4 regions of the Glaciecola sp. G7-5 genome follow, and region 2 is predicted to be linked to each of the others. Evidence: predicted binding sites of a transcription regulator. Region 2 holds the regulator's gene; each other region holds the start of a gene.
What was found. Region 2 encodes sigma-54, which starts transcription at its own class of promoters, with help from an activator protein. Its sites were predicted from a motif close to GTTGGCACGNNNNTNGNNT; they were not measured.

Region 1 (7,716 bases), 2.0 Mb from region 2:
GGAGCACCATTTAGCTTCATTCGACCTTGCTCAACAAAGGATGCCAGTAATTTATCCATTTTTTGCATTAAGGCCGCGTCACCGTTTAGTTCAAATCGTCCGTGTTTCTTAATTTGTTCGATCCCTTCAGATTTTACGTTACCTGCTACAATCCCTGAAAAACACTTGCGTAAATTTGCCGCCAAAGATGAAATGGGCTGACTGGCGCTTAAGTCTAGCGCTTTCATTGATTCATGGCTTGGAATGAAGGGCTTTTGGAAGTCTTCGGGTATATGTAGGGTCCAGTTGAAGTTATAAGAATCCCCCATCTCACGCCTATAAGCCAGTACATCTTTTTGTGCAGCGCTCATGGCACTTGCTACTTCGCGCGCATTTCCAGTAACGATACTATATTTACTTTGTCCCTCTTTGCCTAAGGTTGCACCAACAAAATCGTCTATCGCCTCAAAATAGGCTTTACGACTTGCCGGACCGGTGAGAATGAGTGGAATTTTTTGGCCTTTATTCTTTTCGTCAAGCAGAATTCCAAGCAAGTATAGGAGTTCTTCTGCAGTGCCAACACCACCAGGAAACACAACTATCCCTTGGGATATTCTCACAAACGCCTCTAAGCGTTTTTCTATGTCTGGCATAATGATTAATTCGTTTACAATCGCATTGGGCGGCTCTGCTGCGATAATACTGGGTTCTGTAATGCCCAAGTAGCGGCCGCTTTTAACGCGCTGTTTGGCATGGCCAATAGCAGCTCCCTTCATTGGTCCTTTCATCGCCCCTGGGCCGCAACCGGTGCATATATTCATTGCGCGTAAGCCAAGTTCATAACCAACTTCTTTGGTGTACTTATATTCTTCGGTCACAATCGAGTGACCACCCCAACAAACTATCATCTTCGCAGGCTCAACTCCCCCCAATGCATCTGCATGGCGAAGCATGTCAAACACCACATGAGTGGTAATATTTGCCTCTATTGGTGTGCGAATGCGATGCATTGTGGAATCGAACTGTGCATTGTGTTTACTGCTCATGTAGAGCATATCGCGCAGTACAGAAAAGATATGTTCGTGCACTCCTACAATCAATTTTCCGTCAACAAAAGCGCTTTGTGGTGGATTAACTAGTTCTATCTTTACACCTCGCTCTTTTCTCACCAATCTCACTTCAAAGTCTTTATAAGTTTCAAATAGCATTTCTGCGTCATCTTGCTCAATGCCGGCGTTTAGCACCGCTAAACAACAGTTTCTGAAGATTTGATACATGTCATCGGTCGTTGATTGTTCTAGTAAATTCATTTCGAGTTGTGACAATTGTGACATCCAACCAACGGGATTTAGTTGTATAGTTTTGGTCATTTAGGATCCTTTTGTGTACTGTCGATTTCGCTTAAGCTTCTTTTCACCTTAAGCATTTTTATAGATGTAGCGCATATTTGATATATGCGATTAGCCTCGTATGCAGGTTTGATTTCGGCCATTATTTTTCGCGCTAAATAATAAATTGTCAGCGGCCTCAAACGCCTCCTCAATTGTTGACTGAGTACCAAACTCACTCAGGCCAATACTGATGGTTACACTAACGCGAGCGCCTTTAAACATAAATGGGAGCGAGGCAATTTTTTCACGCAGCGCTTCTACTTTCGCAAAGCTAGTATTGAGGTCTTGATCATAAAGTAATGCAACAAACTCTTCGCCGCCCCAACGTACCAAAAAATCGTTTTTATCAATCAATTTTCGGATGTGATTAGCAATAATTTGCAATGTCTTGTCGCCAACAGAATGTCCGTACTTATCATTAATCTGCTTGAAATTGTCAATGTCAAAAATAGCAAGGTAAACGACTTGTTTCTCGTTTCTCAACCTGCGCCATTCATTGTTCACCTTTTCTTCATAGGCGATTCTATTGGGTAATTTGGTCAGCGTATCAGTCATAGCATTGATACGCTGTTCTATTAGTTTTTGTTTATAAGTATCACTTTGACTTTCAAGCTCATACAAACGTTTTTGCATTGATTGCAACAATGCGATTACTTTTTGTTGTTCGCCGCGGTCTTGTTGCTCACTCATATCAAGAGAATTCTGCAATTTGGCAAGGTATTCACTACTTTGTTTCTTTAAGTTGACGATATTTTCGCTGCTTGATATGGCATTTTCCATTACTAATATTTGCGCTTTCATCGCGGTAGTTTCTTGATGACGTGTTTGCAATCGGCTTTTGGACTTGTTTATTGTTGTGTGTATACCTTGATTGATTTGCACTAAAGATTTGTGAATATTGTTTATTAGCTTAGTGGCTGAAGAGGCTTCGCGCAGCACGTCTTTAATAACAAAACGAATCACTATTAAACAGCATTGCAATAATTCTTTTTGGCCAAGTCCATCGTTTAATTTTTGGTTTATTTCAACTAAGGTCTTATCGTTCGTATTTTGATGATAGAAGGGCGCAATGAGTTCTCGTATTTCTTGGGTAATTTGTTGATGTATCTGTTGAAGCTCATCGCTGTCTTTTTGTTTACTCATCACCAAATTATTGTTCAAGGCTTTTTTGAACAAAGTGAGCGCCTTTTCAAACTGACCAAGTGGCGAGTCTTTGCCTCCTTCGCTAGGCACCAAGCTGCTTATAAATTGTTTTATTTCCTGTTTGACTTCAGAGTCAATGACATCAAGCCCAGTTAAATTACGCAAAGCTCCTTGGATTTGTAAAAGGGTATCGGCATTCTTTTGTTGCATAAACTTACTTTCTTTTTTCAGTTTTGCATTTAAGCCGGTTGCTAGTTCAACTGCTTTGTCGTAATCGGGTTTGCCGCTTAGGAGTGTTTTTATCTGTTGAAACTCCGCATCGATTACCGGACTCGTTCCCCGAAAAAAGTCAGCCAAGCCCGCAATAAAAATCGACAGTTTATCGAGCTGTTGCCGAGCTATCATCAGTTTTTGCTTGGGTGACAATTCACTCATTTGTGTGTCCTGTTCATCTTCATGGTTGCCCGCAAATATAGACGGGCTCGGCGCATTATTGTCTTGCTAAACGTATATTCGCATAAGGACTTTCAAAGTTTGATCGAAATGGATTGATATCTAAACCACCGCGTCTGGTGTATCTCGCATAAACGCTCAGTTTTTCGGGATTACATGTTGTCAAAATATCATAAAATATACGTTCTACGCATTGTTCATGAAACTCGTTATGTTGGCGAAAGGAAATCAAATATCGAAGTAGACTTTCGTGATCAATTTGGGAACCTGAATATCGTATTTGCACGCTACCCCAATCCGGTTGGTTGGTAATCAGGCAATTTGATTTCAATAGATGACTAACCAGCGTTTCGTTTACGCCTTCGCCGCTGGTCTCAAGCTGATGTGAAGACAAGTCATAGTTGTCAATACTGATATCTATATCGTCAATCAAACAGGTGGGAAATGTTGGGTTTTCTTGGCTAGGGAGGTCGCCTATTTGCTGTTGGGCAAAGTCACTAGCAGCGATAATACTAAGCCTTACTGGCTTACCTGCACAGGCTGACAAATCTTTGTGTAGAATCTCGCTAACTGCCGCTGTCGACGCAAACTGGGTTTGATTAAAACTATTTAAATACAGTTTGAAGGACTTTGATTCAATTAAATTCTCAGAATCGATGGGAACATCACACTGTAAAATGGCCACCATTGGCTTACCTTTATTGTTTAACCACGACAACTCATAAGCATTCCACGTATCTGTCCCGGTGAAGGGTAGTACCTTAGGTAATTTAATGCTGTCTCGGCTTAAACTTCGAGGTACGGCTTGTAGTAAACTAGCATCGTAATGCTGCGCATATTCTACCGCTTTCCCCAGTACTAGTGCATCCACTCTTATCTCCTGTATACATTTGCGTTTTAATCAAGTTATACGCACATGACAATCATTATAGTTGTGATTATAATAACAAAAAACGCCGCTGGTGGTGAGCAAGTTCATAGGAACATAAGTCCATGTCATCTCAACAAGAACAAACAAGGGCTTTTAACCAAGCTTTCGATGCATTTATCAATAGTTATATCGACCATTCGTCCCAAGACAATATGGGTTTACTGACATACTACGACAATGAATGGCCAAGCCCGTGTTTTCAAGTCAACGCCAATACGCGCAAGCAAGACGGTGATGAAGTCTCATGGCTACCCGTATTACGCAGTGAACCAGCTAGCTTAAGTAATTTAGAAGAGGCCTTAGAAGTAAGGATACCTCTGGAATTACAATTGCTTTTTGGTCGTTATTATTCTCACGATCTAAACGCTTCCACAGAAGATGGCGGACTTTCAATCATTCAGGCCTGGAATGAACAAGACTTCGACCGCCTACAAAAAAATCTTATTGCTCATGTATTAATGAAAAGGCGCTTAAAACAAGCCGAGACTTTGTTTTTTGGTCTTACTGACGAAGAAGATTATATATTGTCGGTGATGTTAAGCAGTGGCGCAGTTATGCTAGAGAAGGTCGGGAAAGAGCCTGTTCGAGAGCTCGCGCCCAATCTAAGCGCTTTTTTACTTAACCTAAAGCCTGCACCTGTATTTGTAAGTCTTTAAGTTGTTTGCTCATAGAGGCAATTGCAAGTTCTAGCTGGGCAATTTTCTGTTCACAGGCACAGTTGGTGTTTGCTGATTGTGTTTCATGAGCTAATTTTTCATTCGCTTCTGATATTTCTACACTTTCTTGGTTCAAGCCCAACTCTTGATTGATTTGAAATTGCTGTATCCCCTTAACAATAGTGGCTAGTTTCACTTTGTTGCTTAGCCTGGTTTTTACTAATGCGATGCTTGGTTTTTTACCTGCTTTCACTAAGGCTAAACATACTTGTATCACTTCTTGAGTTTGCATAGGTTCTCATTAATGATTTAAACGAATAATTAGCCATATTGTTAAATAATTCGTCTACTTTACACAAGTATAATTTGGTTTTCATGGCGATTACAAGCTAAGCGTATGAATTATATGGTTATTTTAATGTTGGTCTAATTATTGTTTATACTTGAATCGTTGCCTTATATTTTAAGCGCACACACTATTATTAAGAACAATATTTACTAAGAGGTTTGTAATGAAAAAGGGTTTACTAGCAATTGCACTATCAGGCGTTTTACTTTCAGGTTGCGTTATTTCAATTGATGACGACTACGACAATGGCAGCAATCACGTTTCGTGGAGTAAGATTGAAAAAGAAAATCGTAAAATGATCAGCGAATTGTCAGTTGGCACTTCAATTGCGTCGGTACGCAGAAGCATGGGCACCCCTGATTTTGACGAGCTCATCGTAAAAAATGATAAAGAACATAGAGTCCTGTTTTATCGAACTCAGCGTACTGAAGGTGACGGTATAACCACCAAAGACGAATGTACCCCCATCCTTTTTGTTAATGGCGAATTAATCGGATTTGGTCAAACCGCATTAGACGCTATTTAAGCAGCAATTACTTGCTTTGATTCTCGTCTGAGGCATTGCCTTAGCGTTGTTATTATTCTGGCATGTAAAAAAAATGTTAATGCGCGTGCAATTCGTTTACACTCTCGACTGAAACTCAAAAGAGAGAAACATTTTATCTAGCCGATATGAATGTTTCTTTCTCCAGAAAAGGGAAAAGAGAGTAGGTATATGACTGTGACCCATTACAAGCCAGATTTGCAAAACGTGAAAGCGTCCTATTTAGGGGCCGATGATCTAAAAGTAGCCGCGTCAATTTTATATAACGCATATTTTGATGACCCTTTGTTCACTGATATTTTTCAAGTTAACAAAGAGGGCTATGAGGCGAGATTACGCAGCGCGATCCGAGAAGAAATAAATACATATTGGAATGCATCCCAATCCTTAATAGGCTTATACGAAAACAAACGGCTATTAGCGGTGACTTGTTTAACTTTGCCCGATACCGCATTTGGCTCTGGTAAGTTTTGGCACTGGCGTTTAAAGATGTTACTGACAGCGGGTTATTTTGGTACTAAACAAATGATTGTTAAGGAAGAAAAAGTACGCGAAAAGATGCCAGCCAAAAATTATCATATGCTCTCGCTAATTGGTGTTCATCCTGACTATCAAGATATAGGTTTAGGGCACGTATTGATGAGCGCGGTATTAGGTTTATTATTAGAAGACGAGTCATCTGAAGGAGTCGGTGTACTTGTTACGCTACCTAAATGTATTTCTTTCTTTGAAGATGGTGGTTTTAAGCACGTTGAAGAAATTGCCGTTGGTAATATTAAAGGCAAAGTAATGTTTAGGCCTCGTGATAACTGATCAAAATACACTCTTCCTTTTTTACTCGCAGTTTTGTAAGAGATATCTTACAAAATTGTGAGTAATACAGCCTTAAAACTGAAGATTTTTATCCTCGCAAACTATAAATCCCAAATAAAACAAGATCTTACAGAAAGATCAAATTTGCTCTCTTAAATCTCACTAAAATTTTGTCAAAAATACTTTACTAAAACTCATCGCCATTACGTATTCTATACCTGTCTTAAGGGAACTTCAGGAAGAAGGTTAAGACCACGACAGGATGTTGTGTTAATGGATTGCAAAGTAAAGGATTAAACTGGACAACATATGGATAGTGAATCTGGGTTGTATGGATGAACCTAGGCGTGAAAGCGCAATGGACAAAGGAATAAGGGACCTACACAAGATGTGTTGCCTGCTTAGGATTAGCGGGATTAAAATGGAAAGGGGTGTAAAGGATTTTTTCGGGATGAAATTTTAGCCAAGGACAGCTGAGAAGGATGCTCAAAATTATCAAGGCAGACGCTAGCGTCTGCCTTTCCTCGTTTATGAAGTCAAATAAATATTACTCAATATATCCACTATTTTCCTCAACCACTCTGTACGCGGGTAAATCGACGCTAATCACCTGTTTTCCATGAGTTACAATTGTTCCGTGGTATTCTGTTTGACCGTCACTACTAAACTCCATTTGATAGCTTAATTGCCAATCTAGTTTCCCTTTGTGGGCTTTAAACCGTGTGCCTGTGCGAGCTAAACTAATGTATTGCAATTGGTGTTTTTTACAATATTGATTAGCATAGCTTACTGTGTGTTCGGCAATGGCCCGTAAGCGCCAAAATTGCACGCCAAACAAGACAAGTATCATTAAAATAATTAAGTTTGATAATTCCACTGGATTTACTTCCTAGACTTGGTCGTCATGCATATTAAGAAAATAGTGAACCTATCGCCTTTGCGACTTCTTCTGTGCGCTCTGTACTGCGAATAAAATCTAGGCAGGTTTTTCTTGTGTAAGGTACTTTAACTAAGTCAGCGTATAGACCCTTGAATAAATTGTGACTAGGGTCTAATACAGCGACCTTATGCATAAATTTATGCAAGCGTTTTTCATCGCTTAACAGTTGCCAGTAGCGGCCACTAATCACTACGCAAGTTTCTAGATCACATTTGTCATCTTGCTCTATCAAGCTAAGTATATATTCTTGGCCCTGGGAAGGCGCTTTAAAGCTCATTGCGCGCAAACAAAGCGCAGCTAAATTCGAATCATCGCTCGACTCATGGAAGTTTATGAGTGCTTGGCAAAGCGTGTCGTTTATTTCGACTGACTCCAAACTAGCAAATAAACAGTGTAAAACAGGCGTAGCATAGCTTTGTAAATTAGCAGCAATAAGCGATTGCATATCACTTTTGTCTTCGCTACTGGCTTTTGGGTAAATAACAAAGTCTGCAATGTCCTGCACACTTAATTGCGC
Region 2 (7,716 bases):
AGTCTGGTCACATTGGTAATAAAATGGCCGCCACCTTTGCTAGTACAGGAACGCCTTCGTTCTTCATGCATCCGGGTGAAGCAAATCATGGTGATTTTGGCATGCTTAGTCCAAATGATGTCGTAATAGCGATATCAAACTCTGGCGAAACGCATGAATTGATAGGCCTTTTACCGTCCATTAAACGAATTCAAGTTCCTATAATTGCAATTACCAATAAGCAAGACAGTAGCCTTGCCAAATATGCCGATGTGGTATTGCAACTGGGCGTGAAAAAAGAAGCCTGTTCATTGGGCTTAGCACCCACCACGAGCACTACGGCAACATTGGTATTAGGCGATGCATTGGCCATAGCATTACTAGAAGCCAAAGGTTTTACCGCCGAAGATTTCGCCTTTTCTCATCCTGGCGGCGCCTTAGGCAAACGCTTATTACTGACCGTCGCTGACATTATGGTAAGTGGTAAAGATATTCCCTTAACACCATCGTCTGCCAATGTAAAAGAAGCGTTACTGGACATTTCATCGAAAGGTCTTGGGGTTACTGCTGTGGTAGACGACAGCAATCAGGTAATAGGTATTTTCAGTGATGGAGATCTTCGCAGAGCACTCGACAAACGTGTCGACATTCATCAAACCCCAATCTGCGAAGTGATGACCGTGGGGGAGTAAGCACTACCGAAAACGCCCTAGCCATAGACGCATTGAATCTAATGCAAAGTAAAAAAATAAACGCCTTGTTTGTTTTGAATGAAAAGAAACAAGCGATAGGCGCACTGACCACATACATGTTACTAAAAGCAGGAGTCGTGTAGATATGCACAACGACACACAAAATCAAGCATTGTCGAGCGAAGAGAATAATGAAGCGATGATTGACACACTTTACCAACCCGTTTCATCAGAATTTTTCGAAAAATGTAAAAAGATAAAACTCGTCGTTTTTGATGTAGACGGCGTTTTTAGTGATGGCCAAATTTATTTAGGTAATAACAACGAAGAATTAAAAGCCTTTAATACGAAAGACGGCTACGGCGTCAAAGCCCTTGCGAGATGCGGTGTAATGGTGGGCGTAATTACCGGTCGTAAGTCTGCAATTGTTGAGCAACGTATGCGAGCGCTCAACGTGCGCCACTTGTTACAGGGGCGTGAAGACAAACACAAAGCCTTAGCTGAATTAATGCGTATAACAGGATACCAAAGTCATCAAATAGCCAGCGTTGGTGATGATATGCCTGATATGGAAATGTTTCCTTTTAGCAGTATCAAAGTAGCAACGCTTGACGCCCATCCACTTATTAAAATGAAAGCTAATTACATTACCACCTTAGGTGGTGGTAAAGGTGCGGTAAGAGAGGTGTGTGACTTATTCTTACAGGCAAAAGGTAAGCTTGAGATAGTTCACGGTGCCAGTATATGAATCGTATAACATGGAGTATCGCTATTATTTTTACGGCGGTACTCATTCTTTATTTACCAATGTTATTTGAAGATGAAGAACAACAAATAGCCAACGACCGTGATATTGAATTAATTCCAAATTATCAAGCTGTTAACCTAAATAGTAAGTTGTATGATAAAGAAGGTAGGCTGAGCCATCAAGTGGCTGCCGATAAAATGGAGCATTACGATGCCTTAGGTTTTGCAGTATTTCATAATCCTGTCTACACCCTCTATTTAGATGATGGGCAGCCGTGGCAAGTGACTGCTGGTGAAGGCACATTATATACGAACAATAGAATTCAACTTGAAAAAAACGTCAAGATTGTGAATTTGCGATCGCAAGAGTATATTAAGGAAATAAGCACCGAGTACATTGAAATCAACTTACAAGACAAAACCCTAAGTTCAGACCAAAAAGTAACCATTAGTGGCCTCAATTATGAGGTTAACAGCATTGGCATCTTTGGTAATTTAACGACCCAACAATACGAGTTTAAACAACATGTACAGACCCAATTTAACCCCGTTCTTTAATCTACGCCTTGCAAAAGGCGGCGATGCCAAAGCTAATAACGGCGGTCAAAGCAATTACGCAGTTAAGCTGAATAAGTCTGTACGTAGGAAGGGCTTATATGCCAGCATCTTGGCTAGCTTGTTGGTTGTCAACCTTGGGAGTAAAGTCATCGCGGCGCAATCAACACCGCCCTCAAGTGAGCAAAGCACCATTGCGACCGATTTTTTATTGCCGGTCACCGCAAAATCCAAAAATCAATCTGTCGATGGTAAAACTAAAACTTCAATTTTCATCGATAATGTAATAATACGCCAAGGTAGTCTTGAAATCTTAGCCGATAAGGTTGTTGCAGATGCGACCGCAGGTAAAGGCAAAGAGGTCATCACTGCAACGGGGAATCCTGCTAGTTATAAACAGAAGCTTGAAGATGGCTCGGTGGTCACAGCCAGTGCAAATGAAATAAAATATGAAGTAGAAATACAAACGATTTCTTTAAAAGGCAATGCTGCAATTAACCAAAACGATATTAAGGTTAATGGTGACTCTATCGCTTTTAACATGGCCAAAGAACAAATTATTGCCTCAACTGATGCCAATAGTGAAATCCCAGTAACGACCGTATTGAGTCCAGGTGCCTTCGTTTCAGATAAAAAAGACGATGAGGACAAACCGTGAGCAGTACATTATCCGCTAAACATTTAGCCAAGTCCTATAAGTCACGTCAAGTAGTACGAGATGTGAGTATTGAAGTATCGACCGGGCAAATAGTGGGTTTATTAGGACCAAACGGCGCAGGCAAAACCACTACCTTTTATATGATTGTGGGTTTAGTTCCCTTAGATAAGGGCGATATCTTTATAGACCAAACCAATTTAAGTTTTCAGCCGATGCATGAGCGAGCGCGTCAGGGTATTGGATACTTGCCACAAGAAGCTTCTATATTCAGAAAGCTGAGCGTGTATGAGAACTTAATGGCAATTTTACAAACGCGCAAAGAGATTTCAAAAGAACAACGCGAACGCATTGCAGATGAACTGCTTGATGATTTTAATATTAATCATATTCGCAATAGTCTAGGCATGAGCCTGTCGGGTGGTGAACGCAGAAGAGTTGAAATTGCTCGCGCATTAGCCGCTGATCCTAAATTTATTTTACTAGATGAACCATTCGCTGGTGTCGATCCTATATCGGTGAATGACATAAAGAAGATTATTTATCAGTTGAAAGAGCGCGGCATTGGCGTACTCATTACCGACCACAACGTTAAAGAAACCCTCGATGTTTGTGAAATAGCCTATATTGTTAGCCATGGGGAACTTATTGCCTCGGGCAGTGCACAAGAAGTACTTTCGAACCAGACGGTGAGAGATGTTTATTTAGGTGAACAATTTTCTTTGTAATGACTCGCTAAAGCGCTATCATGTAGAAAAGTGAGTGCTTAGTCGTTGATAGCTTCAGCATTATGTCAAAATAGACAGGAACCGATGTTTCCTACAATTGGAGAAATTAGAGCCCCTTATGCAAAAACACCGCATTAATAAAGTAGAAGGTCAGTAATGAAACCTTCGTTGCAGCTCAAGTTTAGTCAACAACTTACCATGACTCCTCAATTGCAACAGGCAATCAAGTTGTTGCAGCTTTCTACTCTGGATTTACAACAAGAGATTCAAGAAGCCCTTGAATCCAATCCATTATTAGAGACTGCAGAGCATGATGTAGAAAGCAATAGTGCGTCATCGGATGACAATCAAACCCTTGATTCTCGCACTGATAAAGAACAGTTGTCAGTGAGTGCCGAAGCGACAAACAACAACGATACAGCAATGGCCAACGGCGACACTGAAGTGCCAGATACTATGGATTCGCATGATGCGCTTGAGAATAGAGAACTGCCCGATGACTTGCCATTAGATAGCTCTTGGGAAGAGTATTTAGGGTCGACTTCAGCGCCAACGCGCATGACCGGTATTAATCCTGATGATGACTACGTTTTTCAAGGAGAAACAACCGAATCTATTCAAGACCACCTTATGTGGCAAGTAGAACTCACCCACTTTAGTGATAATGACAAATCTATCGCAATTGCAATTATTGATTCTATCGATGAATCAGGTTACTTGACCGTTAGTAGTGAAGAAATTCTCGAGAGTTTAGATAATGAAGACATAGAACTCGACGAAGTCGAATGTGTATTGAAACGCATTCAACGATTTGATCCGGTGGGCTCAGGCGCGCGTTCGGTAAAAGAGTGTCTACTCGTACAACTTCAACAATTTAACGAAGATACACCTTGGTTGGCGCAAGCTCGCAGTATTATTGATGAACATTCAGATTTAATTAGTAGCAAAGATTATCGTACCTTAATGCGCAAGACTCGCCTCAAAGAAGACCAACTTCGGGAAGTAATGCGTTTATTAAAAACCTTAAATCCTCGTCCTGGCAGCTCAATATCGTCACGAGAACCAGAATATATTGTGCCCGACGTAAATGTCTATAAGAAAAAAGGCGTGTGGACGGTTGAACTCAATAACGAAGCTCTACCTGCGCTGACGGTAAACGAAACCTATGCTAAATTGTCAAAAACGACTAAAAATCCGAACGATTCTCAATATATTAAGTCTCATTTACAAGAAGCAAAATGGTTTATAAAAAGCTTAGAGAGCAGAAATGAAACCTTACTTAAAGTGTCGCATTGTATTGTTGCCAAACAACGCGAATTTTTTGAGCAAGGGCCAGAAAAAATGCAACCAATGGTGTTGAATGATGTAGCCGAAATGGTCGATATGCACGAATCTACAATTTCGCGTGTAACAACCCAAAAATACATGCATACTCCCAGAGGTATTTATGAGCTTAAGTATTTCTTTTCGTCACATGTAGCAACGGAGTCAGGTGAAAATTGTTCTTCCACCGCTATCAGAGCCTTTATTAAGAAGCTCGTGGCTGACGAACCTGCGCATAAGCCATTAAGCGATAGCAAGATTGCGCAATTGCTTTCGGACCAGGGTATTAAGGTAGCTAGACGAACAATTGCAAAATACCGGGAATCGTTACATATTCCCCCTTCGAATCAACGAAAAAGCCTCGTTTGAGGCCAAGCATTAGAGGACGAGCATTATGCAAATAAACCTAACCGGTCATCATATCGACATAACAGAATCACTTCGCAATTATGTTGATACCAAATTTGAAAAACTCGAAAGGCATTTCGACCACATTAACAATGTTCATGTTATTCTCAACGTCGAAAAGCTCACTCAAAAAGCAGAAGCGACGCTTCACTTAAGTGGCGGCGAAGTATTTGCGAATGCCGAACACACAGATATGTATGCGGCCATCGACGGCCTCATTGATAAGCTTGACCGTCAGGTCATTAAACACAAAGAAAAACAGAAACGTCACTAAGTAGAATATGATAATAAATGACATCATTTCACTCGACCGAACTCAATGTTCGGTCGAATGTCATAGCAAAAAACGAATTTTCGAAGTCATCTCCGAGATTGCGGTCCAACAATCCCCTGAATTAGACCAAGTGGAAGTATTAAGCAGTTTACTGGCCCGCGAAAAAATGGGCAGTACTGGTATAGGGCATGGCATTGCTATCCCCCATGGCAAAATTAAAGACTTAAGCAATATGATTGCGGTGATAGTCACTAGTAGTCAGCCCATTGAGTTTGACGCTATTGACAGCAAACCTGTAGATATCTTCTTTGCCATATTAGTCCCTGAGGAACAAACCGATCAACACCTTCAAGCATTATCTGGTATTGCACGCAAACTGAGTAATAAGGACACCGTCAAGGCTATACGTAAAGCCACAAACAAAAATGAAATCGTCGCCGCGTTAGCCTAAACCTTTTCATGAACATAAGCGCAATAAAAACAAACGCATATGTAACTCTTATAAGGTGATAAATGAAACTTCTGATTATTAGCGGTCGCTCAGGTTCGGGTAAATCAATCGCTTTGCGGTCACTAGAAGATCTTGGCTACTACTGTGTAGACAATATTCCAGTTTCACTTCTACCCACACTTACGCACACCTTGGTGGATCAACATGAACTTGTTGCCGTGAGTATTGATGTGCGCAATATGCCTGAAACTGAAAATGAAATTAGCGAACTACTTAATTACCTGCCTGAATTTTGGGAAATTACCATTATTTTTCTTGATGCAAGTGACGATGTACTCGTCAAACGCTATAGTGAAACGCGGCGCCTACATCCCTTGTTCAAACGCAGTAACTCACTGGTAGATGCGATCAACGAAGAGCGCGAAATCTTAGTGCCCGTCGCAGAAAAAGCGGATTTACATATAAATACCGACAAGCTATCGGTACATGATTTAGCTGAACTTATTCGCGAGCGCGTTTTAGGTAAGAAAAGCTCTGATTTAGTCATTGTCTTTGAGTCATTTGGTTTTAAATACGGCATCCCCAAAGACGCAGATTATGTGTTTGATGTAAGATTTCTACCTAATCCACATTGGGATCCTGACCTACGACCATTATGTGGACTTGATGGCCCCGTTGAGTTGTTTTTATCAAGCCAACCATTGGTAATGAAGTTAATTTGGCAAATTCAAAATTTAATAACAACGTGGTTACCCCACTTAGAGCGCAATAATCGCTCTTATGTCACCATTGCGATTGGCTGCACAGGAGGCCAACATCGTTCGGTTTACGTAGCGCAGTCTTTAGCAGAGGCATTTAAAAGTAGCCACGGTGATGTGCAAGTTAAACACCGTGAAATTGGCTTATCAAAACCTTTAGAAATGGCAAACGCTGAAGAAACGCCTGACGCACAAAGTAACATCAATAGCGAAGCCGGCAGCGAGTAAACTAGGGAAAACGGAGCTAAAAAATGAGGCTAGTAAAGACACTTACCATTGTTAATAAACTAGGCTTACATGCAAGGGCTGCGACGAAGTTAGTGCAGTTAGCCAATAGCTATGAATGCGAAATAGTGCTTGAACAAGACTCACAACAAGCCCCCGCAAATAGCGTACTTGCCTTATTGATGTTAGAAAGCAGCCAAGGCAAACAAGTGACGTTAATTTGCGACGGTGCTGATGCACAAGTCGCTATGCAGAATATTGAAAACCTCATCGCGAATAAATTTGATGAAGGCGAATAAATAGCATCTTTCCAGTCAATTCATCCCACAATGTTCTGACAAATGCTATACTTGCGCCACATCATAGCGCACTGCAACATTCTTATTTACAAACACAACAAAAGCATTTATAAGACACAGTAATATTGCTGTAGCGCAAATTAACACTCTTATATAGACCGACTCAATGTCTGACACAATCGAAACAACGCACACACAAGCTAGGTTAGAAAAGATTTCAGCGTCACTAGCTGCTGGTGCATTTGTGCGTGTTCGAAAACTATTACATGACATTCCTGCTGGTGATGCAGCCCTACTGCTTGAATCATCACCCACCAAAACGCGTGATATTCTGTGGCAAATGCTTGATGCGGACTTTCATGGTGATGTATTAGAAGAATTATCTGAGGACGTACGTAACGGTATTATTAGTAAAATGATGCCCTCAAGCGTTGTCGATGCGCTAGAAGACATGGATACTGATGACTTGGCAGAAACGCTAAGTTCTTTGCCAGAGAACGTGCTCAATAGCATTTTAACGTCGATGGACACTCAAGATAGGCAGCGAGCTGAAAAAGCGCTCTCTTATGGAGAAGATACCGCCGGCTTCATTATGAATACCGACACTATCACGCTACGCCAT
Region 3 (7,716 bases), 2.5 Mb from region 2:
AATAATACCAATCCCTGATGTCATAATTTCATTGTGCTTTAAACCTAAGGAAGCGAGTGCTTTTGCGGTACTCTCGGCTCTCTGCAGACTCAAGACTTGATTTACTTTTTTACTTCCGACATTGTCACTTGCACCTAATATCAGCAAACTAGGAACAAGTTCTAAGTCTTGGGCGAAAGTCTTTAATTCTTCATACTTCTTGACTACCACCATAAGGTGCATTAACTCAGCATCACTTATTGCGGCGCTACCACTAGAGAATTCTATTTGTTGCTGGTTTATATCAGCAATTAATAATTCGAGCGCTCGTTGGCTAATAAAGCGCTCAGAAAGTGCTACACTCTCGCTCTCTTGTTCAATGATGTTTATTGTTGGGCTAAGTAGTTCAATGCCGTCGACTTCTGTGAGTTTTGTTCTCAAAAAGCGTAGTTGTGCGGATGTCAGTTGTCCGCTAATAAGGTTGCTATTTTGTGCATATGTAATTTTAGTTGAAGGCCCAGTGTTAGCGAGTGCGAACTTGTCTATTAAGGCCTGCACCCGGCGTTTGACTACCGTTTGCGAAAGAGACATAAAAGGAACTTCGTTTATAGATAACCAATTTTCACGCGAGTCTAGCTTAGCTGGAAGTAGCCACTCATCGACACTTATTGCATTAGGGTCTCGTAAAACCATGATTTGAACATCTTTTACGCCGACTATATCACTGCGGTTAATAACAATGCCTTGGTCCTGGGGTAAAGCTTGGACGCTTTTTAACAACGCATTGGTTTGCCAAGAAATAATGCCGTAGTAGGCTATGGCGACAATTACTCCTAAGAACAGTAATGTGGCGAGCCATGGCTTTTTAGATTTTTTGTTTCCAACATGATTTGCTTTTTCCTCAGATATTAAACAAGCATCTAGGGCCGTTGAGGTTGATTCAAACACGCTTGTATCACCCTCAAATGTTTGTAGGGCATGCATATAGCGCGAATGAATCTCTTCTAAGGTGCGCTGCAATTTGTCTTTTGCTACAGGTGAAATGTTGCCTAATACGGCCCCTACGATGAGGGCTTGAGGACCCTGTTTAATGTAGAGTGTAAACTCATCGACTTTAATTTCATCCAAAGAATAAATTTCGTTATTGTTGTTGCTATCTTTTGTACTCTGACCGGCACGTAATTGTTTGTGTTGTGAAAATGAGTCATTTACAAAATCTGATATCGCACTTAGCATCGCTGAAATAAGATCCGAATTTTCGTCATCTTCAGGATTAAGGCTTGAGGAGTTAAGGAGTATTCCCGTGCTCTTGTGTATAAGCAGTACTTGTTGTACTTGATAAGCATAAACTTGTGACGCTACGTAACGAGAATAAGTAAGGCCCGCTCGCTTAGCTTTGTAGCGCCAAGTAAGACTCTTAAAGGACAAGCTTTTTTCAATTAATTCGTTGGTTTTCTCGATAAAATCACGCAAAAAAACAGTAGAAAATTTTCTTACCAGGTCGCCAACAAGGGGATATAAATAATCAACAAACTTTTGGCGCTGCTGACTTACAGAACTTTCTATCGATTGTTCTACTAAGGGGCCCAAGATCCTTACAACACTATTGTCTTTTTGTTGTCTTTCCTCGAGCGCTTCGCTTATAACATCACTGACATACTTTTGAGCGTGTTCTTTATGCTTTTTCTCTTGCTTTGCCAGTGCGTCTGAATTAATAATCGAACGTAATGATTCAAGGTCTCGTTGCGCTTGTCGTTTTTTATCCTCCAAAGTATTGGCCTTCCTTGGTGGTGCTTCCTCGAATTCTTCGTTTTCCATGTTGTTGAGGGCGCGCTAGCTATCAGCGTCAAGATTGCTCGCCATATTGGCAAGTAGTTGGGCAAGGGTTTTGCGGTCAGTTTTAGAAGAACTAAGCTCCTTGGTAACTTGTTCAAATTGGTCAAGCAGGTCTTTCATTGAATGACTTAGTGCCGTTTCGAGTTTACTTATCTCGCTATCAATGCGCTTATGCAGAATATCAGAGTCATCCTTGCTTGCGTTTTCTGCCATTTCCAGTTGGCTTGCCAAGGCGATATTGTTTTGTTCAATCGCCGTTTTATTTGTTTCGCTATGTTCATCTACACTTTCTATCTTAGTAAGCAGAGCAGTATGTTGTTTCTCAATACTTGCATTAAGCATTGCAAACTGGCTTGCCGTACTTTTGCTTAGTTCTACTATTTGTAAACTAAGCGAGTGCTCTATCTCTTTTATTTTGTTTTCTAGTTCAGCCTTTGCGTAGCCAAACACAATACTGCGCAGTTGTTCTAACTCATCTAACGGTCCAGTTGATGGATTTTCTTTAGTACTACTTGTATTTTTCTGCGACACAGTTTATCTCCCTGAAAATGTATTTCTCCATCTTTACATAATCAAGTAAGGATGTGAAATAGACACCGCGCAATAAATTTTTAAGTAAGTAGTCACATTATTACTCTGAATTCTGAGATTAGATAGCTTTTTTGTTTAATTTATGACTCATTGCTTAAACTATTATTAGCGTGGGACTTCCCTAGTGCTTGTTGCATTATCTTTATGCATAGCGCTCTATTATAGTGCAGTTTACCCCGACTTTTTTTATTTCTATTAATCGCTATTTTTCTAAGTTATTGAATTTACGAGCTAAATATTATTGGCATTTATCTTGTATATAAAATACTAAGCCACTTGGTTGCCGACTACATTTTGCACGCTAGTCGTCATAAAGTAAGCAATTACAAATTCATATTTTTGTTGCGTGAAAACAACGAAATGGCAAAGACGCCCGCACATGACTCTGGTCAGTGTGGGTTTTTTTATGCGTAAAAAAGGTAATAGACATGAACGATACTGATAGATTAAAACACAGCAAGGCCGATGTACTTGTGATAGGTAATGGCATGGTGAGTCATCACTTTGTTGAGCATTTGCGAGGACTCGACAGTGAAATAAGCATTACCGTATTATCGGGAGAGTCCAGACTGGCCTATGACCGCGTGCATTTATCAGAATTTTTCACAGGCAAAAGTGCCGACGATTTAGCCCTCACCACGCAAGAGAATTACGACGCCCAAGGCATTAGCTTTGCGTTAAATGCGTGGGTTGAAAATATTGATAAACTAAATAAAACGGTAACGACCAGTGATGGCCGTGTTTTTGAATACAATAAGTTGATTCTTGCTACAGGTTCTTACCCCTTTGTCCCGCCTATTCCTGGAAACGACCAAGAACATTGTTTAGTTTATCGCACCATTGATGACTTACACGCGATAAAAGCGTCGTCGCTTTGTAGCCGTGTTGGTGTGGTTGTTGGTGGTGGTCTACTTGGCCTTGAAGCTGCAAATGCCTTAAAAGAAGCCGGCCTTACTACCCATGTTGTAGAATTTGCGCCGCAATTAATGGCGGTGCAAGTAGATGAAGGAGGCGGGCGCTTACTAAAACAAAAAATTATGGACTTAGGCGTAGAGGTTCATACTCAAAAGGCAACCCAATCAATCGAAGCTGGAGATCAATGCCGATATAAAATGTGTTTTGCTGATGGTACTGAACTAGAAACCGATTTAATTCTTTTCTCCGCAGGTATTCGTCCTAGTGACCAATTGGCTCGAAACTTTGATATTGCCGTTGGCGAACGAGGCGGAATTGTTGTTGATAATTATTGCCAAACTTCTGAAGCCGATATTTATGCGATTGGTGAATGTGCGTTATGGGAGCAAAAAATATTTGGTTTAGTCGCACCTGGTTATGCAATGGCAAGAACCACTGCTACTCACATTGTTGCTAATCCAAACAGCGAAGACATGCCTTTTACTGGCGCTGACATGAGTACAAAACTCAAATTGATGGGTGTAGAAGTTGGCTCAATTGGTGACGCTCATGGCCGTACGCCAAGCGCACAAAGTTATACTTATGAAAATCAGCCTGATGGCGTATACAAAAAAATAGTCGTTGACGCTAAAGGCGAGACGCTACTAGGAGCAGTCCTTATTGGTGATACCTCGCAATATGATACCTTGTTGCAGTATGCCCTCAATAAAATAGCTCTCCCAGAATTCCCAGAAAGCTTAATCCTTCCAGCAACGGCCGACAGCGCACCTAGTTTAGGGGCCGATGCCTTACCATTATCAGCCATGGTATGTTCATGCTACAACGTGTCTAAAGGGGATGTTGTTAATGCCATTGATGCCGGGCAGTGCTCTGTCGCGGATGTGAAATCTTGTACCAATGCAAGCAGTGGCTGTGGTGGTTGTGCCGCTTTACTTAAAAACGTCGTTGACAGTGAACTTGAAAAACGCGGCGTTGAAGTGAAAAAAGATATATGCGAGCACTTTGCATACTCAAGGCAAGAGCTTTTCAATATAGTGGAAGTCACAGGTATTACAGACTTTGATACCTTAATTAGCGAGCATGGCAGTGGCTTAGGATGTGATATTTGTAAGCCCGCAGTAGGATCAATACTCGCCTCAGTACACAATGAATTTATCCTTAAACAGCAGCATGTCGCCCTACAAGACACTAATGATACCTACCTTGGTAATATGCAAAAAGACGGTACTTACTCTGTTGTTCCAAGAGTTGCAGGGGGAGAGATAACGCCTGATAAACTCATTTTACTTGGACAAGTGGCGAAGACCTATTCTTTATATACCAAGATAACCGGAGGCCAACGCATCGATTTATTTGGGGCAAGAGTAGAGCAACTTCCCGATATCTGGCAAGCCTTAATCGATGGCGGCTTTGAGACAGGCCACGCTTACGCGAAAGCGCTTAGAACAGTCAAATCATGTGTTGGCAGTACTTGGTGTCGTTATGGCGTTCAAGACTCAGTGGCCTTGGCGATTGATCTTGAAAATAGATATAAGGGTCTTCGTGGTCCACACAAAATAAAATTTGCGGTTTCAGGTTGTACTCGTGAGTGCGCCGAGGCGCAAAGTAAAGATATTGGCGTTATAGCAACAGAAAACGGATGGAATTTATTTGTGTGTGGTAATGGTGGCATGAAACCACGCCATGGTGACTTGTTTGCGACCGACCTTAGTACTGAAATGTTAGTAAAATATATCGATAGAATATTATCTTTTTACGTTAAAACCGCGGACCGTTTGCAGCGCACATCCACATGGATGGACAACATGGAAGGCGGCCTAGCCTATTTGCAATCGGTAGTCATTGATGATGCATTAGGACTTAACGACGCTCTAGAAAAGCAGATGCAACAGGTGGTCAATACTTACCAATGTGAATGGAAAACCACATTGCAAGATGAGTCCTCTCGTAAACGCTTCAGACAATTTGTGAATAGTGACGCTAGCGATGCAAATATTCAGTTTGTGCAAGAACGTGGACAGATTCGCCCAGCTACTGAGGCTGAGAAGAACGCCGTTGAGGGCGCGACGACGCGCAATATCGATATCATTGAACTGGCTTAAGGAAAGACAATGTTGCAAGCACTAGAAAATGAAATTAACGACACACAGGCGACTTGGATTAATATCTGTGAACGAGCTGACCTTATCCCAAATTCGGGTATTTGCGCCATCTTACCGCCGATAAAGAACATGCAAAAAAGTGATGCTAGTCTTAAAAGCCAAGAGCAACTCGCTTTGTTTTACCTTCCTGTTACGGAAAGTGTATATGTATGCAGTAATTGGGATCCCATTGGCAAGGCTAATGTTATGTACAGAGGCCTAGTAGGTTCAATTGATAGTGAGCCCATGGTTGCTAGCCCCCTATACAAACAGCACTATTCATTACTGAGCGGTATTTGTTTTGAACAAGCTGACGTTGTATTAAAAACATATGAAAGTCGGTTTCAAGATAACATCTTGCAAATAAAAGTAGCGTCACCTTTAGGGGCGATATAAGTATGCGCTCCTGCACTAAAAAGCTCAAAGAAACAACGTGTCCATACTGCGGTGTGGGTTGTGGTATTGATATTAGTGTAGAAAAAATTAATGCTGATTATCAATTGCAAGACTTGCAGGGGACTCGGCAACATCCGGCTAACTACGGGCGGCTGTGCATCAAAGGGCAAAGCCTGCTTGAAACGACACAGAGCGAAGGACGTCTGCTGAGTCCAGTTATAAAAGGTAAAGATAGCAACTGGGATGAAGCGAGTACTTGGGTTGCCAATAAACTAAGCGATGCAATAAAAGAGCACGGCAAAGATTCAGTGGCGTTTTATGTATCAGGCCAATTGTTAACTGAAGACTACTATGTAGCCAATAAATTGATGAAAGGTTTTATTGGCTCAGGAAATATAGACACAAATTCGCGCTTATGTATGTCGTCTGCAGTTTCGGCTTACAAGCGCGCTTTTGGTGAAGACTTAGTACCTTGCTGCTATGACGATATTGATAAAACCGATCTTTTGGTCTTAATTGGATCAAATGCAGCTTGGACGCATCCTGTACTATTTCAGCGCATGGAGCGCGCAAAATTAGCCAACCCAAACTTACAAGTTGTTCAAGTAGACCCACGTAAAACAGCTACATCGAGCTTGGTAGATCTTTCTTTGGCCCTAAAGCCGGGTACCGACGCCATTTTATTTAATGGCCTACTTAAATATATTGGCGAAAATTCGGTAAATGCTGACTATGTAAAAGCAAACACCGATGGATACGACGCAGCGTTTTTGGCTGCCGAAGAGTTTAGCCCCTTGGTAGTTTCTAAGCGGTGTGAATTAGCGCTTGAAGATGTAATTGCCTTTTACGAGATGTTTAGTAAAGCAAATTCAGCCCTTAGTTTTTATTCAATGGGCATTAATCAGTCGAGTTCGGGCGTTGACAAAGCCAATGCTATTATTAATTGCCATCTAGCCAGCGGTCAAATAGGCAAAGAAGGAAGTGGTCCGTTTTCAATAACCGGTCAACCAAATGCAATGGGCGGGCGCGAAGTTGGCGGGCTAGCGAATATGCTGGCAGCACATATGTCTTTTGAAGAACCAAAGCATCTTGAGCTTGTTAGTCAATTTTGGCAAAGCAAAAACCTAGCAACCAAACCTGGTTTAAAAGCAGTGGATTTATTTGATGCCCTTGAACAAGGCAAGATAAAGTTCTTGTGGATTATGGGGACTAACCCAGTGGCAAGTATGCCAAATAGAAGCAAAGTAGAGGCTGCCCTTAAACAATGCCCGACTGTGGTGGTATCTGATGTTGTTCAAAGCAATGATACCTTGCAATTTGCTCATGCTGCTTTGCCGGCAACACCATGGTCAGAAAAAGATGGCACAGTGACTAACTCTGAACGTTGCATTTCTCGTCAACGCGCAATTGTTCCTGCAAAAGGTGAAGCAAAGCATGACTGGCAGATCATTTGCGACGTGGCAACAAAAATGGGGCATGGCGACGCGTTTTCGTTTAGCTCACCGAGTCAAATATTTCAAGAACATGCACGCTTAAGCGCGTTTAAAAATAATGGTGAACGTGCCTTTGACTTATCCGCCTTATGTCATTTAAGCGAACATGAATATCAGCATCTTAAGCCTGTGCAATGGCCTTTAACTCAAGGTTTAAGCGGCGACTTAAACGGGCAAAAACGTTTATTTACAGATGGGCATTTTTATACCCCCAATCAACGTGCACAGTTTATTGCGATTATACCGCGAGCCCCAGCGCAACTCACCAACGAGCAGTTTCCTTTTGTATTTAACACTGGGCGCCTGCGTGACCAGTGGCACACTATGACGCGCACTGGCAATGCTGCCCGCTTACATCAACACTC
Region 4 (7,716 bases), 870 kb from region 2:
AATGCAGATACCGATGATGACAATGACGGCGTACTTGATGTAAACGATGCGTTCACCCGTGACCCTAGCGAAAGTATTGATACCGATGAAGACGGCATAGGCAACAACGCCGACGATGATGATGACAACGATGGTGTGTTGGATGTTGACGATTTATTTCCACTTGATAATGGGGACTTTGACGACAACGACCAAGATGGTGTTGGCGACAATGCAGACCTTGACGATGACAACGATGGCGTTAATGACGAAGACGACGCATTCCCGTTTAATGCCAACGAGACCAGTGATTTTGATAACGACGGTATAGGTAACAACGCTGACCCAGATGACGATAACGATGGCCTCGACGATAGCCATGACGAGTTCCCCTATGATGCCAGCGAAGTGGCTGATTTTGACGGCGACGGAATAGGTAATAATGCCGATACAGACGACGATAATGATGGTGTATTAGACGTAGTCGATGCTTTTGTCTTTGCGGTAACTGAATGGTTTGATACCGACAATGACGGTATTGGCGACAATGCTGACCCCGATAACGACAATGATGGCGTTGATGACCAATTCGATGCTTTCGAAAATGACCCTCTAGAAACGATAGATACTGATGGAGATGGCATAGGGAATAACAGTGATACCGACGACGATAACGACGGCGTACTTGATGCACAAGATAGATTTCCGCTAGATGCCAGTGAAAGTGCAGATACTGATGCTGATGGTATTGGTAACAATGAAGACCTCGATGATGATGGTGACCGTGTCCCTGATGAGATTGATTTGTTTCCCTTAGATAGCAGCGAAAGTGCTGATAACGACTTAGACGGTGTAGGCAACAATGCCGATAGCGACGACGACAACGACGGCGTGCTAGATATAGATGATGCATTTGACTTTGATGCAAGTGAAAGCATAGACACCGACGGCGACGATATAGGCGACAATGCCGATACCGACGACGACAACGATGGCTTTGAAGATAGCAATGACCTATTTCCTCTTAACCCTTTAGAATGGGCCGACAACGACCTTGATGGTCAGGGAGATAACAGTGACAACGATGACGATAATGATGGCATTGCTGATGCTGATGATGCTTTTTCCTTTGATGCCACCGAAACCTTAGATAATGACGGTGACGGCATAGGCAACAATGCCGATACTGACGATGACAATGATGGTGTTTTAGATGATGTAGATGCCTTCCCTTTTTCAGCAGCTGAGCAACTAGATAGCGATGCTGACGGTATTGGTAATAATGCTGATCAAGATGATGACAACGACGGTATTGTTGATGTAGATGATAGTCAACCTTTGAACCCCAGCATCGGTGATGATCAAGCACCTACCATAGACGGCATTAGCGATTTAATAATAGAAGCTACAGGCCCGTTAACGACTATTCCATTGACCGAACCACGTGTACGCGATAACAACCTCAATCCGGCGACCTTAAGCAGTGACTATGTGCAGCCGCTGCCTTTAGGTGAGCATGTTATTACTTGGAAGGCAGTCGATTTTGCTGGCAACATAAGCACTTTGGCGCAAAACGTAGTCGTTCAAGATACCATTGCGCCAGTGTTTGATGAAAGTGCAGTGCTTGATATAAGGTCACGAGGCATATTAACTGATGTAAGCCAAGACATTAGCGAAAGCGCTACAGATTTGGTTGATGGTGAAATAGATGCCGTACTGATTACTGAAAATAACCTTAAAGCGGGTGCGCAAAGCGTCATGTTGCAGGCGACAGATGCTTCAGGAAATGCATCAATCAAAGAACTATTTGTTAACATACTACCGACTTTCACCGCCAAAGCCTATGGGGTTTCTGCGCCAGGTAATCGCTTGCGCTTACCTATTGTGCTGTCGGGCAAAGCGCCAGAGTATCCTGTTAGTGTTGAGTACACCGTAGTTGGCCCCGTCACTTCAGCAAGTTCTGGTGTTTTCTATATTAACCAAGGCCAGCGCGCCACCCTTGATATTGACGTGGCAGCGACGGCTAACTTAGGCGATACACTTTGGATTAATTTTGCCAACCCACAAAATGCGGCAATTGGTCGTTTGTCTCAAATTCGTATTGACCTTAGTAATGCGAACCAAGCACCAGTAGCGGATATAAAATTACTGCAAAATAGCGAGGTTGTGAGTTTAGCGTATCAAGACCAAGGCGAAGCAACCTTGCTGGCGAACATACGAGACATCAATCTCGATGACTTTCATCAAGTGGTTTGGGAAGTGGTAGCCCAAGGCAACCGTGACAATGTGCTCAGCATCGCTGACCTTAACAATGACAACAATTCAGCGACTTTTGAATTCAATCCAGCCTTGCTTGAAGCAGGTGAATATATCGCTCGGGCGCAAATTAGTGAACGCAATACCGCAGAGCTTTATTCGTCTAGTATTGAGTTTGCCTTTTCAGTCGCAGCGCTAAAACCTGTGTTATCTGCATTTATTGATAGTGACTTTGACGGTCTTTCTGACCAAGCGGAAGGGCTTAGCGATGACGATTTAGATGGTGTGCCAGACTACCTTGACGATGAAGAAAATACCGCGACTTTACCCACGGGTGCAAGCGAACAACCCATCACAACACTCGCTGGATATCGGTTAACCTTAGGTGACATCGCCAAAATGAGTGAAGCGCAAAGTGCTGCAAATGCGGTGATTTCAGAATTTGATATTCAAACTTATGGACTGTCGTCGTATTATCCAGACGTAGAGGTGGACGACCCGCATTTTGATGCGATTCAGCAAATTACCAATTTCAATATTGAAAACTTAGAAAGCATTGGTGAAAGTGTGCCGGTGGTAATTCCTTTAAATACGGGTTCCTTAATTCCCGAAGATGCTGTGTATCGCAAATTTAATAGTCGTGATGGTTGGTTTACCTTTGTTGAAAATGCACACAATGTAATTATGTCGGCTCCATTTGATGCAAATGGCAACTGCCCTGAAACAGATTCGAGCCTTTATTTAAATGGTTTAACGCCGGGCGATAATTGTATTCAGTTAATTATTCAAGATGGCGGACCAAACGATGCTGATTTGACTGAAAACGGTCTCATAAAAGATCCGGGCGTGTTATCACGACGCTTACCAAATCGCTCACCACTGATTAACGTAGCACAGCAAACTAACGTATTTGAAGGAGAAACCGTTCGCGTTGATGCTTCATTAACTACCGATGCTGAGGGTGATGATCTTTTATTTACTTGGACGCAAATAGGCGGTATTCGTATAAACTTAGGTGAAAATATTTCCCCACTGCTGAGTTTTAACGCGCCGCAAGTTAGCGAGAATGAATCTTTACTGTTTCGTTTAGACGTTTATGATGGCCGCGACACGTCAAGCGTAAATATTCGTGTGAATATTTCTAATAAAAACTCCATTCCGACAGTGTCGATTGATGCGCATAGCAGTTCGGTAAATGAAGGCGATCAGCTCACCTTGACCGCCGATACCTATGATGCAGATGGCGACTTCCTTTCGTTTGAATGGCGTCAGATAAGTGGGCCTAGCGTAGTTTTAAGTGGGCAAAATGGACAGTCACTTAGCCTTACCTTGCCTGAAGTTAATGCCACTACGTCGGTGACGCTTGCAGTATTTGTTGCTGATAGTGAAAAACAGGTGTCGGCATCTACAACGATTACCATTGTTGACACAACTTCCGTACCCGAGCCAAGTGATGGTGAGGCAAGTGGTGGCGGTGCTATGAATATTTATTTGTTGGCTTTAGCTTGTGTGATTGCATGGACGCGGCGCAAAAAAAGCCCTATTGGCGTCAATAGGGCAAGTCTAGGAGGGTTGAATAAATGACTAGTGTGTGGTTTTAAAACTTTTCAATTACTTTGCTACGCAAGCTGTCGTCATCAAAGTCGAACTCTACCGGGCCTTCAATAATAATATTGCCTTCAACAATCACGCCTTTTTCAATTCGTAGTACGGGTAAACGCTGCGAGTAGTTGTTGTTATTGTTTCTGCGCTTATAAACAATGTCACCCTGTACACGGGTTTTACCCAATAATTCGATTGATGCATTTACGGTTTCGATGTTCTTTTCTACTACAACTCCTTCAATCACTATTTTGCCGTTCACAGATGTTACGCTGCCTTTTACTAGCGAGTTTTTGTTCAGTTCAATTTTCCCATTGACGGTGCTTACATCACCATTTGCCGTTAGACCCGTTCCCGCGCTAAGTTTGCCATTGACGGTTGAGAGATCATCCAAGCTCACGTTATCGCCAACCGATAGGCGGCCATTAACGCTTGAGACATCTTCGGCTGTCACGTTATCTTCAATGGTGAGTCTGCCATTAACTGCAGATGCGTCTTCGATGGTTTTGCCTTCACCAATGGTTAAGGATTTGTTGACTGTTGAATAATCTCCGTCCATTGATATTCGAGCACTCGCTTTGCCAGAACCAACGTGCACGATGCACCCTGCTAATAGAATGAGCGACATTATTGCTACGATAAAGGTCAATACGGGTCTTTTTACTTGCTTGGTCATGTTTGTGTCCTTTTACTATTTTCTTATTAGAATGTGTGTATTTTATAAGTCTTTGTAACAAATTCAGTGCCAATATTATTTAATCAATAAAAACAATTAGATAAGTGAATTCGTCGTCAATGAGACGAAAAGTAGACTGCTAAAATCGTTAACTTTTGGTGTATTTGATTATTAAGTCGCTCTATTTCTTAGGAAGGTTTAAATGGCTGGTAAAAAATAAAACCTTGGGGAGGCATAATGTTAATCTTTTAAGCGAATCGTCTTTTTTGCAAAGGGAGGGGGTTTAATACTTAATCGAATCGTCTTTCCTGCGAAGGCAGGAATCTGCTTGATACAACCGCTTTCATCCCATAAATAGAGGATGTTTTTGGAGATCTCAGCCTGCGCTGAGATGACGGGTGGCGCGGACGACGAAGGGGGCGCGGATGACGGAAAGGGCTCGGGTGACGAAAGGGGCGCGGATGACGAAGGGGGCGCGGATGACGGAAAGGGCTCGGGTGACGAAGGGGGCGCGGACGATGAAGGGAGGGGGTTTAATATTTAATCGAATCGTCTTTCCTGCGAAGGCAGGAATCTGCTTGATACAACCGCTTTCATCCCATAAATAGAGGATGTTTTCGGAGATCTCAGCCTGCGCTGAGATGACGAAAGGGGCGCGGATGACGAAGGGGGCGCGGATGACGGAATGGGAGCGGATGATGGGTGAGGGGGCGGAAGGCGAAGGGACGCAGAAGGCGCAGGGAGGGGGCGCCAAAACGCCCCTATAAGCTATAAGTCTAAATGTTTGTCTAAAAACTTTAGTACCTGCTCGTAGTAATGCAGTCTGTGCTCTGGCTTATAGAAACCGTGTCCTTCGTCTTCTAATAACTCATACACATATGGATGCTTTGCCTCATCTAAGGCGGCTACTAAAGATTCAGCTTGTTCTATGGGGGCTCTTTGGTCTTCTCCGCCATGAACTATAAGGACGGGGGCTTTTAATTTATCTATATTGTAGCTAGGAGAAAAGGCCTTAAGGTTAGCTTCATCGGTACCTAACACCTTTTTTAAGAAGGTTTGGCCGCTGTCTCGTTCAGCTACATCGCCCTCTTCAAACATTAGCGGTAAATCATAAACACCCACCACACCAATGGCACATTTAAACATATCGGGTTCTAGAATCGAGCTTTGCAAGGCTGAGTAACCGCCAAAGCTTGCCCCCATTATACAAATATTATCTTTATTAACTGTTCCTTCAGATATGAGGTGTTTGACACCATCTATTATGTCGAACTGAATTTCACTGCCCCATTTTCTATGGCCTGAATGCTCAAAATCACGACCGTATCCACCCGATCCTCGGAAATTAACCTTCAACACAGCCATACCACGGCTCGCAAGTAGCTGAGAACTAGGATCGTAACCCCACCAATCTCTTGGACCATGCGGACCGCCATGAGGCATCACGACAAGCGGCAGGTTTTTGGTTTCAACATTGTTTGGTATGGTTAAGTAGCCATAGATTGTCTTACCGTCTCGGGTTTCAAAATTAATGGGCTTGGTTTTTGCCATTTGTTCTGGATTAATCCACGCCATCGATGAAAACAAACGCCCCAGATTGTTGGTATTTGCATTAAACAGGTAGTAATCACCGGGATTACTGTCACTAGAAGCATATACGATACTCAACTTGCCATCTGAAGTACTGCTAACCAATTGAACTTGTTGACCTTGCAAAGCTTGTATTAACGACTTTAATTGAGCGCTCTTTTTTGATCCGTTGTCGATGAAAGAATAAGTCGGGTAATCAAGCTCAGTTTCGATGGCATAAAGTTCTTTAGAAATTTCATCAACCCACACATCTTTAGGCGAGACACGCTCATCTTGCGACAAAAGTGTAAACTCGTTGGTGTTGACATCCAAAGCGTAAACGCCTTTTGGCTCGCCTTCTTTAGAGGCGCTGACATATACGATGTCTCCCGAGCTATCGAAAGTGAGTAATTGAATGTCTTGAAGATCTTTTCGGCCCAAATCAGCTGTTTGCCATTCTGACTCTTCTGGCTTACGTATATATACTTTTTGATTAATGTAGTCGTCACTGCTCACTGCCACTCTTACATTACCATCATGGTCAGTTACAAATACTGCCATTCGTGAAGGAGACCGGGTAACCGTCTTTCGTTTGCCGGTATACACATCGACCTCATACACAATGGTATAAGGGTCTTTGCTAGCGGTCCAAGGGTATGTGACGATAAGCATTTTACGCTTGTTATCGACCAGCGGGTCAAGTACAAAAGATGTGCCAACGAGGGGTTTCGCTCCACTTTTTAGGCGGCTAGCAGTAGCGACGCCACTCTTATATCCAGCTAAATACTCCCCTTTACTGCCATCAGCGTTTATACCAAACAATTCGCCATGATACTGAGGATGGTCTTGCCAGCCTCTTAGGTATTGCTTTGCAATAACAACTCTTTCATCATTCACCCACGAGTAACTCCCTACCTGCGCATTTCCGGGGAATTGCACAGCATGAAGTACTTTAAAGGTTTTCATATCCAAAATCGCTAATACGCTTTTGCCTTCTGGCTTTGTAACAACCGCTAAGTAATCACCTTTAGGCGATATCTTTACTTGGCTGTATTCGGTACTGCGACTGAAATGCTCAACAGGGATGTTGCTCGTTTTAGCACTGACAGTGCTGCCTAATAGAAGAGCAACGGTAAGAATAATAGTAGAAAAATAGGTAGCCATAAAATTCCGTTTTTGTAAAAACGCCAAGCTTACCTAAGGGGACTTAATTTTTCAATGTTCGAAAAGAAACATAGCACAGCATTTAGCTGTGCTATGTACAAACTAATACACTGGGACTTTAGGCCCTGCACTAACTAGAGCACGGCCTTCATCGGTGTCAGTAAACTTCTCAAAATTTTCGATAAATAAGCCAGCCAAATCTTCTGCTTTCTCTTGCCATTGAGCACTTTCGGCGTAGGTCGCACGAGGATCGAGTATTTTTGAATCAACTCCGTGTAGCTGTGTTGGAATTTGTAAATCAAAAATAGGCAACTGATGGCTTGGTTCATCATCAATACTACCGTCTAAAATGGCATCGATGATGGCACGAGTCGCCTTAATAGAGATTCGTTTGCCTGTGCCGTTCCATCCGGTATTCACTAGGTACGCTTGGGCGTTTGCCATATTCATCCGCTTTTCGAGCACATGTG

Region 1: a site for sigma-54 is predicted at 4,974-4,992, ahead of AC0L6H_RS19150 (DUF3192 domain-containing protein). Genes of this name have one in related genera too.
Region 3: a site for sigma-54 is predicted at 2,647-2,665, ahead of nirB (nitrite reductase large subunit NirB). Genes of this name have one in related genera too.
Region 4: a site for sigma-54 is predicted at 4,569-4,587, ahead of AC0L6H_RS06430 (DUF4097 family beta strand repeat-containing protein). Genes of this name have one in related genera too.

The regions. Positions count from the first base shown of each region.
Region 1 is NZ_CM147892.1:4,335,385-4,343,100, reverse strand. Features, by position in the region: gene ppnN (nucleotide 5'-monophosphate nucleosidase PpnN) at 1-1,349, opposite strand, end outside; gene AC0L6H_RS19170 (GGDEF domain-containing protein) at 1,440-2,948, opposite strand; gene queF (NADPH-dependent 7-cyano-7-deazaguanine reductase QueF) at 3,004-3,837, opposite strand; gene syd (SecY-interacting protein) at 3,960-4,553, shown strand; gene AC0L6H_RS19155 (DNA-binding protein) at 4,516-4,845, opposite strand; gene AC0L6H_RS19150 (DUF3192 domain-containing protein) at 5,066-5,428, shown strand; gene AC0L6H_RS19145 (GNAT family N-acetyltransferase) at 5,618-6,259, shown strand; gene AC0L6H_RS19140 (DUF3301 domain-containing protein) at 6,807-7,136, opposite strand; gene AC0L6H_RS19135 (DUF3549 family protein) at 7,171-7,716, opposite strand, start outside.
Region 2 is NZ_CM147892.1:2,372,631-2,380,346, reverse strand. Features, by position in the region: partial or broken gene AC0L6H_RS10460 (KpsF/GutQ family sugar-phosphate isomerase) at 1-814, shown strand, start outside; gene kdsC (3-deoxy-manno-octulosonate-8-phosphatase KdsC) at 871-1,419, shown strand; gene lptC (LPS export ABC transporter periplasmic protein LptC) at 1,416-1,976, shown strand; gene lptA (lipopolysaccharide transport periplasmic protein LptA) at 1,945-2,631, shown strand; gene lptB (LPS export ABC transporter ATP-binding protein) at 2,628-3,356, shown strand; gene AC0L6H_RS10435 (RNA polymerase factor sigma-54) at 3,513-5,048, shown strand; gene hpf (ribosome hibernation promoting factor) at 5,074-5,361, shown strand; gene ptsN (PTS IIA-like nitrogen regulatory protein PtsN) at 5,369-5,812, shown strand; gene rapZ (RNase adapter RapZ) at 5,875-6,798, shown strand; gene AC0L6H_RS10415 (HPr family phosphocarrier protein) at 6,822-7,094, shown strand; gene mgtE (magnesium transporter) at 7,261-7,716, shown strand, end outside.
Region 3 is NZ_CM147892.1:5,056,996-5,064,711, reverse strand. Features, by position in the region: gene AC0L6H_RS22235 (OmpA family protein) at 1-1,797, opposite strand, end outside; gene AC0L6H_RS22230 (hypothetical protein) at 1,813-2,346, opposite strand; gene nirB (nitrite reductase large subunit NirB) at 2,835-5,423, shown strand; gene nirD (nitrite reductase small subunit NirD) at 5,433-5,858, shown strand; partial or broken gene AC0L6H_RS22215 (molybdopterin-dependent oxidoreductase) at 5,861-7,312, shown strand; partial or broken gene AC0L6H_RS22210 (molybdopterin oxidoreductase family protein) at 7,328-7,716, shown strand, end outside.
Region 4 is NZ_CM147892.1:1,498,824-1,506,539, forward strand. Features, by position in the region: gene AC0L6H_RS06425 (thrombospondin type 3 repeat-containing protein) at 1-3,819, shown strand, start outside; gene AC0L6H_RS06430 (DUF4097 family beta strand repeat-containing protein) at 3,833-4,513, opposite strand; gene AC0L6H_RS06435 (hypothetical protein) at 4,890-5,267, opposite strand; gene AC0L6H_RS06440 (alpha/beta hydrolase family protein) at 5,282-7,246, opposite strand; gene pckA (phosphoenolpyruvate carboxykinase (ATP)) at 7,349-7,716, opposite strand, start outside.